DNA from 2 places in the Mesorhizobium sp. YL-MeA3-2017 genome. Region 2 is predicted to be linked to the other one. Evidence: predicted binding sites of a transcription regulator. Region 2 holds the regulator's gene; the other holds the start of a gene.
The links. The regulator PhoB, encoded in region 2, activates phosphate uptake and scavenging genes when phosphate is short. The targets are predictions, from matches to a motif close to TGTCATNNANCTGTCAT.
Positions count from the first base shown of each region.

Region 1: the regulator PhoB is predicted to act here: its motif matches at 2,625-2,641, upstream of QFZ88_RS12580 (alkaline phosphatase D family protein).

Region 1 covers NZ_JAUSVH010000001.1:2,653,356-2,660,630, forward strand. Annotated here, with positions in the region: gene typA (translational GTPase TypA) at 1-483, opposite strand, end outside; gene QFZ88_RS12575 (hypothetical protein) at 695-970, shown strand; gene QFZ88_RS12580 (alkaline phosphatase D family protein) at 980-2,557, opposite strand; gene QFZ88_RS12585 (MFS transporter) at 2,667-3,950, opposite strand; gene QFZ88_RS12590 (TetR/AcrR family transcriptional regulator) at 4,022-4,636, shown strand; gene QFZ88_RS12595 (M3 family metallopeptidase) at 4,671-6,725, opposite strand; gene QFZ88_RS12600 (DUF4440 domain-containing protein) at 6,842-7,258, opposite strand.
Region 2 covers NZ_JAUSVH010000001.1:2,288,659-2,295,933, forward strand. Annotated here, with positions in the region: gene xylF (D-xylose ABC transporter substrate-binding protein) at 1-8, opposite strand, end outside; gene QFZ88_RS10745 (ROK family protein) at 351-1,601, shown strand; gene phoB (phosphate regulon transcriptional regulator PhoB) at 1,604-2,293, opposite strand; gene phoU (phosphate signaling complex protein PhoU) at 2,312-3,019, opposite strand; gene pstB (phosphate ABC transporter ATP-binding protein PstB) at 3,058-3,882, opposite strand; gene pstA (phosphate ABC transporter permease PstA) at 3,897-5,213, opposite strand; gene pstC (phosphate ABC transporter permease subunit PstC) at 5,210-6,667, opposite strand; gene QFZ88_RS10775 (substrate-binding domain-containing protein) at 6,763-7,275, opposite strand, start outside.

The sequences.
Region 1 (7,275 bases), 360 kb from region 2:
GAGGATCGGGAAATCGAGCTGTTCGTCGGTGGCGTCGAGCGCCGCGAACAGGTCGAACACCTCGTTGATGACTTCCTGGTGGCGGCCATCCGGGCGGTCGATCTTGTTGATGACGACGATCGGCTTCAACCCGACCTTGAGCGCCTTGCCGACGACGAACTTGGTCTGCGGCATCGGGCCTTCGGCGGCGTCGACCAGAACGATGGCCGAATCCACCATCGACAGGATGCGCTCGACCTCACCGCCGAAGTCGGCGTGGCCGGGAGTGTCGACGATGTTGATGCGGGTGTCCTTCCAGTCGACCGAAGTCGCCTTGGCCAGGATGGTGATGCCGCGTTCCTTTTCGAGATCGTTCGAATCCATCGCGCGTTCGGCGACGCGCTGGTTCTCGCGGAACGAGCCGGATTGCTTGAGAAGCTGGTCGACCAGCGTGGTCTTGCCATGGTCGACGTGCGCGATGATCGCGATATTGCGGATGTTCATGCTGGGTCTCGGAGGTTGCACAGGCAGCATGCCCGGATAATCAAATCGAGACGCCGCCTTTTTCGGTTGCGCGGCTCATACAGGTTTTTTCGCATTTGCGAAAGGGGCGGCGTGCGGGCAATTCGTTGGTCACCTTTTGTTAAGTGGCGCGGGCGTAGAATTTCATTAACCAAAGGCGGAACCTTTTCCGCAGTCGAGCATTCGGGCGTCCATGATACGTGCACTCAACCGCTTCGGCATGATCTTCGCATCGGCAACGACGGTAGCGCTTCTGGCGCTGGGCGTCGCTTGGTCGGCCGCCACGCCGGCCGACAAGCCGATCGCGGCGGTTGTCACCCAGGCTGAGCGGATGTTCCCCGATGCGCCGGATGGCGTCGACCCGGTCGTCACCGGGCCGGTCAGCGCGGCTTTCAAGCAGCGCCAGGCCGATGTGGGTTGCGACAAGGCAGCCTGGCCGAACGTGCCCGCCGCCTGTTTCGAACATTAAACCCCGCGACTACACCGCGCGCACTGGATCGAGCGTCGTCTTGTAGAGCTCGTTGTCGTCGCGATCCATCAGCCTGACGGTGAGCTGCTCCGTGCCGCCGTCGATATCGACCAGTCCGAAGAATTGCAGGCCGGCCGAGGGCGGCAGGTTCTGGCCCTGCTCGACACTTGGCGCCTTCACGAACTTCACTTCGGGGCCGAAGGTCATGTCGAGATCGTTGGGACCGAATGTGCCGGAATGGATCGGCCCCGAGACGAATTCCCAGAACGGATTGAAATCCTGGAATTGCGCCTTGTCGGGGTTGTAGAGATGGGCGGCCGTGTAGTGCACGTCGGCCGTCAACCAGACCGTGTTGGTGATGCCAGCATTCTTGATGAAGCGCAAAAGGTCGGCAAATTCCAGCTCGCGGCCCTTGGCCGAACCGTTGTCGCCATTGGCGACCGCCTCCGAGCCCTTCTTGTTGGCCGCGTCGTCCCACACCACCAGACCGATCGGCATGTCGGCGGCGATCACTTTCCAGGTCGCCTTCGAATTGGCCAGCTCGCGCTTCAGCCACCTTGTCTGCTGCTCGCCCAGCATGCGCGCCAGCGGGGTGAGTTCCGTCTCCATATTGGGACCGTTGGCGCCACGATAGGAGCGCATGTCGAGGAAAAACACGTCGAGCAGCGGGCCATAGGCGATCTTGCGGTAGACGCGGCCGGGCTCGGCTGGGGTGAAGCGGATCGGCGTCATCTCGTGGAAGGCGCGCCCGGCGCGGGCGGAAAGCACGGAGACGGACTTTTCCTTGTAGCGGTCATCGGCGGTCAGGTTCTTGGAGCTCGACCAGTTGTTGACCACCTCATGGTCATCCCATTGGAAAAAGGTGGGCAGCGCGGCGTTCATCGCCAACAGGTTCTTGTCGAGCAGGTTGTACTTCCACTGCGCGCGGTATTCTTCCAGTGTTTCGGCCACCTTGCGCTTTTCGTCAACGAGAACGACGTTCTTCCACTTGGTACCGTCCTTGAGGCCGACCTCGTCCTTCATAACGCCGTCGGCATAGATGGTGTCGCCCGAATGCAGGAAGAAGTCGGGCATGTGCTTGGCAATCGTGGCATAGGTCTTCATGCCGACCTCATCGATGCCCCAGCCCTGGCCGGCGGTATCGCCGGACCAGGCGAAGCGCACCGAGCGGCGCGACATCGGCGCGGTGCGGAAGCGGCCGACCACCGGCTCGGAGACGGCGTTGACGTCGTTCAGATCGGCAATCGTCATGCGGTAGAAGATGTCCTGATCGGAGGCGAGATCGGTGAGCAGGCGCTTCACCGCATAATCGCTGTCGGGCAGTGCGGTGAGCGGCGCCAGCCTTTCCGCGTTGGCGAAGCTCTCCGTCGTCGCCACTTCGAACATCACGCGTGAGGGCCGGTCGGCGCGGGTCCAGACCATGCCCGAGGCGGAATCGACATCGCCGGACTGGACGCCATGCGTGACGACGGGCCGCGTATTCGCCCGCGAATAATAGGGCATCGCCAAACCGGAGAAGCCGACCAGACCCGCTGCCCCCGTCGAGGCGAGGAAGACACGACGGCTGATTTGGACGGGCGAGTTCATGGCTGTCTCCTTGGCTGTGAACGCAAGCCAAGGTCGGCGGCCAATGTTTCAGCAGCATTTCGGAGACGTGAAACTTTCTTGACGGCCCACAGCCAGCGGGCCGCCTCGATCAGGCCGGTTGTTCTTCCGGCTGGGATATCGGGCGATTGGTGTTGATCAGCAGCGACAGGCAGGCGGCGATGATGCCGGTCATGCCGGCGATGACGAAGGCGAGCTCGTAGCTGCCCTGAAATTCGCGCATCGCTCCGCCGAAGAAAGCGGCCGTCGCGGCACCGACCTGATGGCCGGCGACGATCCAGCCGAACACCAGCGGCCCCTTGCCATCGCCAAAGGCCTCGTTCGAGAGACGCAGCGTCGGCGGCACGGTGGCGATCCAGTCCAGCCCATAGAAGATGGCGAAGATGATCAGGGCCGTTGCCGAGAAGCCCGAATAGGGCAGGTAGATCAGCGACAGGCCGCGAATGGCGTAATAGACGCCGAGCAGCTTGCGCGGGTCGAAACGGTCGGTCAGCCAACCCGACAATGTCGTGCCGATCAGGTCGAAGATGCCCATCATCGACAAAAGGCCGGCGGCCTGGATCTCGTTGATGCCCATGTCGGCGCAAAATGCGATCAGATGCGTGCCGACCAGGCCGTTGGTGGTGAAGCCGCAGATGAAGAAGGTGGCGAACAGATACCAGAACACACGCGTTCTGGCTGCCTCACGCAGCGTTCCCAGTGTATGGGAGATGAAGTTGCCGGCAGCGGCGGGTGGCGTCGGCGGCACATCGTCGGGCTCGGCGCCGAAGCGCACCTGGCCGATCGTCGACGGCCGTTCCGGCACCAGCAGCCAGACCAGCGGCACGAGTGCCGCGGTGGCAATGGCAATGACAAGCGCCACCGGCTTCCAGCCGCCGGATTGCGCAAGCCAAGCCAGGAAAGGCAGGAACACCAAAAGGCCGGTGGCGCTGGAGGCCGACATCAGGCCCATGACCAGGCCGCGATTGGTCTTGAACCAGCGGTTGACGATGGTGGCACCAAGCACCGTGGCAACGGCACCGGACCCGACACCGGAAAAGACGCCCCAGGTGGCGATGAGTTGCCACGACTGCGTCATGAACAGGGAAAGTCCGGTCGAGGCGGACATCACCACCAGCGAGGCGATCACCGTCTTGCGCAGGCCGATGCGCTCCATCAAGGCGGCGGCGAAGGGACCGGTAAGCCCGTAGAGGAAGATGCCGATGGCGGCGGCCAGCGACACCACGTCGCGGCGCCAGCCGAAGTCCTTTTCGAGCGGCAGCATCATCACCGAAGGCGCGGAACGCAGGCCTGCCGCGATCAGCAAGGACAGGAAGATGACGGCAACGACAACGAAGGCGTAGCGCTGGCCAAACGGGCGGGACTGAGCTATCATGTTACTGACCGGTACGTTGCAATTGGTTTCTGTGTACGTACCGGTCGGTAACATGTCAATCGGAATGCATCATGCCTGCTGACAAAAATTTTGATCCAAGCGTTTCACAGGAGACCGTTGCGCTGCCGCCGGCGGCCGAGAAGATCCTCGACGTGGCGCGCGACCTGTTCTATCGCGAGGGTATCCGGGCGATCGGCGTCGACGAGATCGTGAAGAAGGCGGGCGTCACCAAGCCGAGCCTCTACCGCTCCTTTTCATCCAAGGATGAATTGGCTGCATCTTATCTCAGGAAGTACGATCTTGAATTCTGGAAACGGTTCGACGAGGCCGTCGCCGCCCATCCCGGCGACCCGCGCGCACAGATCATCGCCTTTCTGACACGTGTCGGCAAACGGTCGCAGAAGCTTGGTTATCGCGGTTGCGGCATGACCAACGCCGCCGTCGAATATCCGGAGCCCGGCCACCCGGCGCGCGTGGTCAGCGAGGAAAACAAGCGCGAACTGCGCCGCCGCTTGCGCGAAATGGCCCAAGGCATGGGCGCGGCCGACCCCGATATGCTGGGCGACGGCCTGCTGCTCCTGATCGAGGGCGCCTATATCTCCAGCCAGATCTTCGGTCCCGGCGGGCCTTCGCAGTCGGTGGCCAAACACGCAGACTGGCTGATCGGCGCCAGCCTGAAGGGCTAGCACCTTGTTCTCTCCGCGGGAGATGGCAGCGGAATTACACCAGGCCGCGCTTGGCCATCATCGCATCTGCCGTCGGCATCTTGCCGCGAAAAGCGGTGTAGAGCTCTTCCGGATCTTTTGAGCCGCCAGCCGCATAGATGTTCTCGCGCAGTTTCTTCGCCAGCGCCGGGTTGAACGGATCGCCGGTTTCCTCGAAAGCTGAAAAGGCGTCAGCGTCCAGCACCTCGGACCACATGTAGGAATAGTAGCCGGCGGAATAACCATCGCCGGCGAAGACATGGCTGAAATGCGGGGTGCGATGGCGCATGGCGATCGTCTCCGGCATGGTGAGCTTCTCCAGCGTTTCCGCCTCGAAACGCAGCGGCTCGGCCGGCGCCTCGGAGCGCGCGTGATAGGCCATGTCGATCAGCGCCGAGGCGGTGAATTCCACCGTGGCGAAGCCCGCGCCGAAAGTGCGCGCCGCGAGCATCTTGTCCAGGAGTTCCTTGGGCATCGGCTTGCCGGTTTTCACGTGCAGTGCGTGTTTTTCCAGAACGGCCGGAACCGTCAGCCAATGCTCGTAGAGCTGCGACGGCAGTTCGACGAAATCGCGGCTGACCGAGGTGCCCGCCACCGACGGCCAGGTGACATTGGTCAGCATGCCGTGCAGCGCGTGGCCGAATTCATGGAAAAGCGTCTTCGCCTCGTCCACTGAAAGCAGCGCCGCCTCGCCGGCCGGCGGCTTGGCGAAATTCATGATGTTATAGATGATCGGCGTGGAACCCTTGCCCAGGCTGTAGCCCGACTGCAGCGCGCTCATCCAGGCGCCGGAACGCTTGGAAGGCCGCGCGAAATAATCCGCCAGGAACAGCGCCCGCTCGGATCCATCGGCATTCTTCACCACGAAGACGCGCGCGTCGGGATGCCAGCCGGCGATGCCCTTCTTCTCTTCAAAAGTGATACCGAACAGTCTGGTCGCCACGTCGAAACAAGCGGCAATGATGCGCTCGAGCTGCAGATAGGGTTTCAGCTCGGCCTCGTCGAAGGCAAATTTTTCGGCACGCAGCTTCTCCTGATAGAAGCGCCAGTCCCATGCTGCGAGCTGTTCGTTGCTGCCGGCGGCCGTCGCCAGCCGCTGCAGCTCCTTCTGGTCGGCCGCTGCCTTCTCCAGTGCCTTCTCCCAGACCGGGTCGAGCAGATCGTGCACGGCCTTCGGCGTCTTGGCCATGGTTTCGTCGAGCTTCAGCGCCGCATAGGACGCATAGCCGAGCAGCCTGGCTTTTTCGGTACGCAGCCTCAGCGTGTCGCGCACGACGGCGGTGTTGTCGCTGGCGCCGCCATTCTGGCCGCGCTGGGTGAACGCGCGCCAGGCCGCCTCGCGCAGGTCGCGACGCTCGGAGAAGGTGGTGAAGGGTTCGTAGATCGACCGCGACAGCGTCACCGCATAGCGGCCCTTCTGGCCGCGCGTCTCGGCGGCTTCCGCCATCGCGCTTTTCAGGAATTCCGGAACGCCGGTCAGATCGGCTTCGTCAAGGAACAGCGCCCAATCGCGTTCGTCGGCCAGCACGTTCTGCCCAAAGCTGGTGCCGAGCGAGGAAAGCTCCTCATTGATAGCGGCGAGCCGCTTCTTGCCGGCAGCATCGAGCTTGGCGCCGGACCGCACGAACCCCTTCCAAGTCTTCTCCAGCACGCGCAGCGTCTCGGCATCGAGCTTGAGGGTGGCGCGCCGCTGATAAAGATCGTCAATCCGCGCGAACAGCTTCTCGTTCATCGAGATGGCCGAGAAATGCCGCGACATCTTCGGCGCGACCGCGCGTTCCAGGGCCTGGATCGCGTCGTTTGTATGCGCGCCTGCCCGGCACCAGAAGATCGACGAGACGCGATCAAGTGCTTCGCCGCCGAGCTCCAGCGCCTGCAGCGTGTTTTCGATAGTTGCCGGCGCCGGATTGGCGGCGATCGCCTCGATCTCCGCTTCATGCGCCTTCAGCGCCGCATCGAAAACGGCATCGAAATCTCCGTCGCGAATCCTGGCGAAATCGGGAAGACCGAGCGGCCCGTTCCAGGAAGTCAGCGGATGCAGGGCGAGGTCGAGGCTTGGGACTGCGGTCATGGAGAGGCTTTCGCTGGATTGCGGAGGCGGGTGTTGTCTTCCGATGTAGGCCGCCGGTGCCGCCCATGCAACGGCAGGCCGCAACTGCACCGCATCGCAGGCAGGCGACGCCCCTCTCAATAACCGCTGCAACTTTCCGCGATGGTTTCCTGCGACGACGCGGTGATGCGGCTGCCGGACAAGGCGAAACTTTCGCGTGTCAGAAGATCGTTGCCGGGAAAATCGTAGCAGACGATGACCGTCACCAAACCGGTCTCGGCTTTTTCGATGCGGTGGCGAATGGTGGCACCAGCCACCGCGCCGCGCCATTCGTCCATCGAAGCGATGAATTCGGGCTTCGTCTGCTCGACGCCGATATCGTGCAGGCGGATGCGCGCGTCGTCGGAGAGCAGTTCGGCAAGGCTGGTACGATCGGCGGTAAGCAGCGCCGAATACCAGCGGTCGATAAGCGCCGCCTCGTCGGCACGCGCCGAGACGAGCATCAGGCCCAAAAGCGTCGCAGTGGAGAATTCCCGCCAGCCAACGACAGACATCGCGCGGCCCTCCCACA
Region 2 (7,275 bases):
TTTTTCATGGTTTCCTCCCTGCGCCCAATGGCGCGCTGGTATGCGTTGCCCTTGGAGAAGCTTTTTTTCGAGCTTCGAAAAAATAATTGCAGCGGCAGGCTCTTCTGTCAACCGGTTTCAACAATCCAGTTTTATTTATTTCGTGCCTCGAAATAATAGTGACGCGGGAACGGGCTTCTGCCACTATCTGTGGAGGAGGTTGGTGGCAGGACACCAAAATCGAAACGGATTTTGCATTCGCCTGCGCTGCGACCTATGGACAGAATGCACGCTTCCCGATGCCTTGCGGGACTTGTGCGCAAACAGCCTCGAATTCACGAAGGGCTGGCGGAGGAAGGAACGGCAAGGACATGACCGTCGGAATCCGGCACGATGACTTGCGCCGCAGGAACCGCGCGATGGTGATCTCCGCCGTGCGCCGCTCCAAACAGCCTTCACGCACCGAAATCACCACGATAACCGGTCTCAGCCACTCGACCATTTCCGCAATCTCTTCCGACTTGATCGCCGAGGGCGTCCTGATGGAAGGACGCAGTGAATCGACCGCCGCGAAACGTGGCCGCCCGCAGGTCGGGCTGGAACTTGCCGCGGACGCTGCGGCGGTGATCACGGTGATCCTATCGCTCAACCTCTTGACCGCGACGGTCACCGACTATGCCGGGCGCGTTTTGGCCCAGGATGCCCGCAGGCTGGACACCCTGACCCTGCCGCGGGAAGCCCTGATCGAGGAATGTGTCACGATCGTGCGGCAGCGCCTCGAAGACGAAACCACGATTGGGCGACGCGTGCTGCGTATTGCCTTCGCTGTCCAGGGCACTGCCGATTCCCATGCGCGTGCCATGCTTTGGACGCCAATAACGCCTCACGGCAATATTCCGTTCGCAGATATCCTCGAAGAGGCGTTCGGCATTCCTGTCATCGTCGAGAACGACTGCAACATGATGGCCGTTGCGTTGCGCTGGCGCGGTACCGACCGTTATCGTGACGACTTCATCGCCGTCCTGCTCTCGCACGGTATCGGCATGGGTATCGTGCTCAACGGCGAATTGTTCATCGGCACACATTCGTCCGGCGGCGAGTTCGGCCACATGATCCATCGCCCGAAAGGCGCGCTGTGCCGCTGCGGCCGGCACGGCTGCGTCGAGGCCTATGCCGGTAACTATGCGATCTGGCGAAGCGCCAATGGCATCGACGAAAACGCGGAACCGGCTGCCGACATCCCTGATAACGAGATGCAGGCGCTAGCTGATAAGGCACGCATGACAGCAGGCCCCGAACGCGACGCCTATCGATGCGCCGGTGAGGCGCTGGGCTACGGTCTGGGGTCCCTGTTTGCCGTCATCGACCCCGCCCCGGTGACGTTCGTCGGTATCGGCGCGACGGCCTTCGACCTGATCGAGCCGGCACTGCGGGAAGCGATTGCCCAGACCGCCGGCGGCCAGCATTCCGCTTCGATTTCCTTCGACACGGAGCCGAACGAGCAAATGCTGATCCGGGAAGGGTGCGCCATGCGCGCACTGACCTTCATCGACCAGGAAATCTTCGCACTGGGCGGTCCGATGGCAACCATGCCCCCGCCGCCACAAGGCGGCGAAGGCTAGGCTCAGTCCTCGCGGATAGCGTAACCGGATCCGCGGATGGTGCGGATGACATCCGGCATGCGACCGTTGTTGACCGCCTTGCGCAGCCGCCCGACATGCACATCCACCGTGCGTTCGTCGATGTAGATGGTCTCGCCCCACACATTGTCGAGCAACTGGCTGCGCGAGAAAACGCGACCGGGATGGCGCATCATGAATTCCAGCAGGCGGAATTCCGTCGGCCCGAGCCGGATTTCACTCTTCTTGCGGTAAACCCGGTGCGACTCGCGGTCGAGCACGATGTCGCCCACCTTGAGCACCGAGGATAGCACCTCAGGCTTGGCCCGGCGCAGCAACGCCTTCACCCGCGCCATGAACTCCGGCATCGAGAACGGCTTGACCAGATAATCGTCCGCTCCCGTGGAAAGCCCACGCACACGGTCGCTTTCCTCGCCTCGCGCCGTCAGCATGATGATCGGCAGACGTTCGGTTTCGGGGCGCATCCTGAGCCGACGACACAATTCGATACCGGATACGGCCGGAACCATCCAATCGAGCACCAGAAGATCTGGAACATTCTCTTGGAGCCGGATTTCCGCCTCGTCGCCTCTCGCCACCACCTCGACCTGGTAGCCCTCGGATTCCAGATTGTAGCGGAGGAGAACGCCCAACGGCTCCTCGTCCTCCACCACCATGACACGCGGCGCGATCATCTTGCCGTCGTCCTTTTGCTACGCGGCCGGGACGGCTGCGGCCGTCTCGTCGAACTTCGGCCGATTGGGCGGCAACTGCTCGCCCGTCAGCACGTAGTAGGCATTTTCGGCGATATTGGTGACGTGATCGCCGATGCGTTCCAGATTCTTGGCGCAGAACAGCAAATGCGTACACGGCGTGATGTTGCGCGGATCTTCCATCATGTAGGTCAGCAATTCGCGGAAGACGGAAGTGTATTTTACGTCGATCCGTTCATCGTCGGCCCTCAGCTGAGCAAGCCCCTGCGGATCAGCCGCCGCATATTTCTCGATCACCCCGTCGACCTGGACGAGTACGAGCTGCGCCATGGCATCGATGGAATGCGAAAATTCGCGCGGCGTCCCGCTCTGCCCGACCGCGCCAACCCGCTTGGCGATGTTCTTGGCAAGGTCGCCGATGCGTTCGAAATCGCCCGCCATGCGGATGGCGCCGATGACGGCACGAAGGTCCTGCGCCATCGGCTGCCGCTTGGCGATCAGCGTGATCGCACGGTTGTCCAGTTCGCGTTGGCGCGCATCCATGATGGCATCGTCGGACACGACGCGCTGCGCCAATCCATTGTCCGATTTCAGCAACGCCTTGGTCGAGCTCTCGACCATCGATCCCGCAAGGTCGCCCATATCGCGGACAAGCTTGCTGATCTGTCCGAGTTCCTCATCGAACGACGCGACGGTATGTTCACCCATGATCCTGTCCTCGCTTGTCGTCTGCCGCGCTCGTCGGCTCAGCCGAAACGGCCGGTGATGTAATCCTGCGTGCGCTTGTCGTCAGGGTTGGTGAACATCTTGTCGGTAGCCCCCTCCTCGACCAGATAGCCGAGATGGAACATGGCGGTGCGTTGCGACACGCGTGCCGCCTGCTGCATCGAGTGCGTAACGATGACGATCGTGTAGTTCTGCCGCAGTTCGTCGATCAATTCCTCGACCTTGGCGGTTGCGATCGGATCGAGAGCCGAGCAGGGCTCATCCATCAGAATGACTTCCGGCGACACGGCAATTGCACGCGCGATGCACAGGCGCTGCTGCTGACCGCCGGAAAGGCCCGTACCCGGTTCGTGCAGGCGGTCCTTCACCTCATTCCAGATCGCCGCCTTTTGCAGACTGGACTCAACAATCCGATCCATGTCGGCCTTGCTCTTGGCAAGCCCATGGATGCGCGGACCATAGGCGACATTCTCGTAGATCGACTTCGGGAACGGATTGGGCTTCTGGAACACCATGCCGACGCGGGCGCGAAGTTCGACTACGTCGATCTTGGGATCGTAGATGTCTTCCTGGTCCAGCGTGATCTTGCCGCCAACCTTGGCGGAATCGATCGTGTCGTTCATGCGGTTGAGGCAGCGCAGGAAGGTCGACTTGCCGCAACCGGACGGGCCGATGAGCGCCGTCACCTGGTTCTGGCGGATGTCCAGATTGACGTCGAACAGCGCTTGCTTCTCGCCATAGTGCACGGTGACCTTGTCACCACGCATCTTGATCATCTCATTGGTCTGGGCGCTCATCTGGCTGCTCACTGCCTGTTCGAGGGTCTTTTCCGTCATGATATTCATATCAGGCTCCCTTTCTACCAGCGCCGTTCGAAGCGACGCCGGAGCACGATCGCGGTGATGTTCATGGCCATCAAGAAGACCAGAAGGATGATGATGGCGCCCGACATGCGTTCCACGAAGGCGCGCTCGGCCTCATTGGCCCACATATAGATCTGCACCGGCAGCGCCGTCGCCGGATCGAATGGCGTCGTCGGATAATCGGCCACGAAAGCCACCATGCCGATCAGCAGCAGCGGAGCCGTCTCACCCAGCGCGCGTGCCAGGCCGATGATGGTACCGGTGAGGATGCCCGGCGCAGCCAAAGGCAGGACGTGCTGGAAAACCATCTGCATCTTCGAGGCGCCAAGACCGAGAGCAGCCGAGCGGATTGAGGGCGGCACGGCAGCGAGAGCAGCGCGCGTGGCGATGATGATGGTAGGCAACGTCATTAGCGTCAGCACCAGGCCACCGACGAAGGCGGCAGAACGCGGCATGCCGAGGAAATTGACGAAGACAGCGAGGCCTAGAAGGCCGAAAACGATCGACGGCACCGCGGCCAGATTATTGATGTTCACCTCGATCAGATCGGTGAAACGGCCCTTCTTGGCGAATTCTTCGAGGTAGATCGAAGCGGCGACGCCAATGGGCAGCGCAAGCAGCAACACGATCACCATCATGTAGAACGAACCGATGATCGCGACACCGAGACCCGACGTTTCCGGACGGCTGGAGGCGCCGAAGGTAAACAGACCGGTGTTGAAATGCTCGGCCATTGCGCCTTCGGCCTTGAGCTTGTTCATCCATTCGACCTGCTGGTCGGAAACCTTGCGGCGATCTTCCGGAACGCTCAAATCGATCTGGCCTTTGAAAGCCGAGTCGAGGTTGGCGGCGGCAAGGATCTCGACGTTGCGCGTCGTGCCGATCACCGCCGGATCGGAAACGGCGACGTTTCGCAGCTGAACGCGAGCGCCTTCCGACAGAAAGCCTTTCAGCTTCGCCGCCATCGGCTTGTTCTTCGGATCAATGCCGAGCTTCTCCATCAGGGCGCGTTGCGCCAAGACCGGATAATTGGCCGTGACCAGCACGTCTGGATCCGATGCCCGTTTGTTGTCGGGGTCGATGACCTTCTCGTCGAAGGTAATCGGCAGGGTGATCGTCGTTTGCCAGAACGAGGTGTAGCCCTTGCCCACGATCGAAACCAGCATGACCGCCAGGAAGGCCAGGCCGACGAGGATCGCCAACACACCGTAGAGGCGGAAGCGGCGCTCAGCGGCATAACGTTTCTTGAGGCCGATGTCGCGACGTGCCTGGGGAACCGAGGCGGCGACCGTATCCAAGGTGACGTCGGTCATTCGTACTGCTCCCGGTATTTGCGGACGATGTAAAGGGCGACGATGTTCATCACCAGCGTCAGCGCGAACAGCGTGATGCCGAGCGCGAAGGCAACCAGCGTCTGCGGTGAATTGAATTCGAGGTCACCGGTCAACTGGTTGACGATCTTGACCGTGATGGTGGTCATCGCCTCGAACGGATTGAGCGTCAGATTGGCGGCCACACCGGCGGCAAGCACGACGATCATGGTTTCGCCGATGGCGCGCGAGGCGGTGAGCAGGATTGCGCCGACGATGCCCGGCAGCGCCGCCGGCAGGATGACCCGCTTGATCGTTTCCGAGCGCGTCGCGCCAAGACCCAGCGAGCCGTCGCGCATGGCACGCGGCACCGCCGTGATGATGTCGTCGGAGAGCGAAGACACAACCGGGATCAGCATGACACCCATGACGAGGCCGGCGGTCAGGATCGATTGCGCCTGGATAAAGGACGTACCGCCGGCGAGAGCGGCGCTCAAATCACGCAGGAATGGTCCGAGCGTGACGAGCGCGAAGATGCCGTAGACGATGGTCGGGATGCCGGCCAGCAACTCGAGCGACGGCTTGACCGCGGCGCGCACACGCGGCGAAGCGTATTCGGCCATGTAGACAGCCGACATAAGACCGATCGGCACCGCCACCAGCAACGCGACGAAAGCAATATAGAGCGTACCAGCCAACAGCGGGATCAGGCCAAATTGCCCCTCGGAGCCAACAGCACCGGCGGCGGCGAAGCGTGGATCCCACACCGTGCCAAAGAAGAAATTCGAAAGCGGAACCCGATGGAAGAAATTCAGCGTCTGGAACAGCATCGACAGCACGATGCCGATCGTGGTCAGGATGGCGATGGTGGACGCGCCGAGCAGACCCCAAAGCATCAGCCGCTCGACATTGTTGCGGGCTCGAGCCCGCGGCATGACCTGCGAGATCCCATAGGCGGCACCCGCGAGCGACAGCGCAACGGTGGCAACGGCGCCAACCAGTCCCAGCGTATCCTGGACCTTGTTGGCCGCGGCCGCGATCGAGATCATGTAGTCTTGCGTATCGGTGGCCAGGGCAACGCCCTTAGCGGCAAGCGAAGGTCGCAGTTCGGCGAAAGTCGCCGGCAGCGATGCGACCTGTTGCGGGTCCAGCTTGCGCAAGCCGTTGGCGAGGCTCTTGGTCAGGCTGACGGCCAGGGGTTCGCTGGCAACACCGGTCTGCGCCGGCATCTGCGCATGCAGATGGCTATTGAGATAGACGGACGAGCCTATAACCCAAAGCGCCAGAAACAGGGCGGCCGGCAACGTTGCGAGCAGGAATGCCCACCAGCCATGATAGTGGGCTCGCGAATGCGGCTTGACCTTGCCGTCATCCTGGGCTGCCGCTCTCTGCCTTGCGATGATGAAGGCGCCAATTCCGATCGCGACGACGATTGCCAAGACGAGCATGGATGACATGGAGCGGCCTCTGAAAGGTCACGGAAACAGCCGGACCGGGTCCGACTGCAATGACCGGGGCGCGAACTTAAGTCCACGCCCCGGCAGCAGGAAAATTACATCGTCTTTCCAGCGTCGAAGGCTTCGCGCTGGCCCTTGCGCTCGGCTTCCGGAGCCGAAACCAGACCATACTCTGCCAGCGGGCTGTCCGGGCCGATCATCTGGTCGGTCAGGAAGAAGTCGACATATTCCTTGAGGCCGGGAACGACGCCGAGATGCGCCTTCTTCACGTAGAAGAACAGCGGACGCGACACCGGATATTCACCCTTGGCGATGGTCTCGGTCGACGGCGTGATGCCGGAAACGGTGGCCACCTTCAGCTTGTCGGCGTTGTTCTCGTAGAAGGCCAGGCCGAATACGCCGACGCCGGTCTTGTTGGAGTCGATGCGGGCGAGCGTCTCGGTGTAGTCGCCGTCGATGTCGATAGCCTTGCCGTCCTTGCGGATGGCGATGCAGGTCTTGCCGATTTCCTTTTCATCGGTCACGCCAGCAGCCTTCAGAGCTGCCTTGTCGCAACCGGCGTCGAGCAGCTTGGTCTCGAAGACTTCGCGCGTGCCGTGCTTTTCACC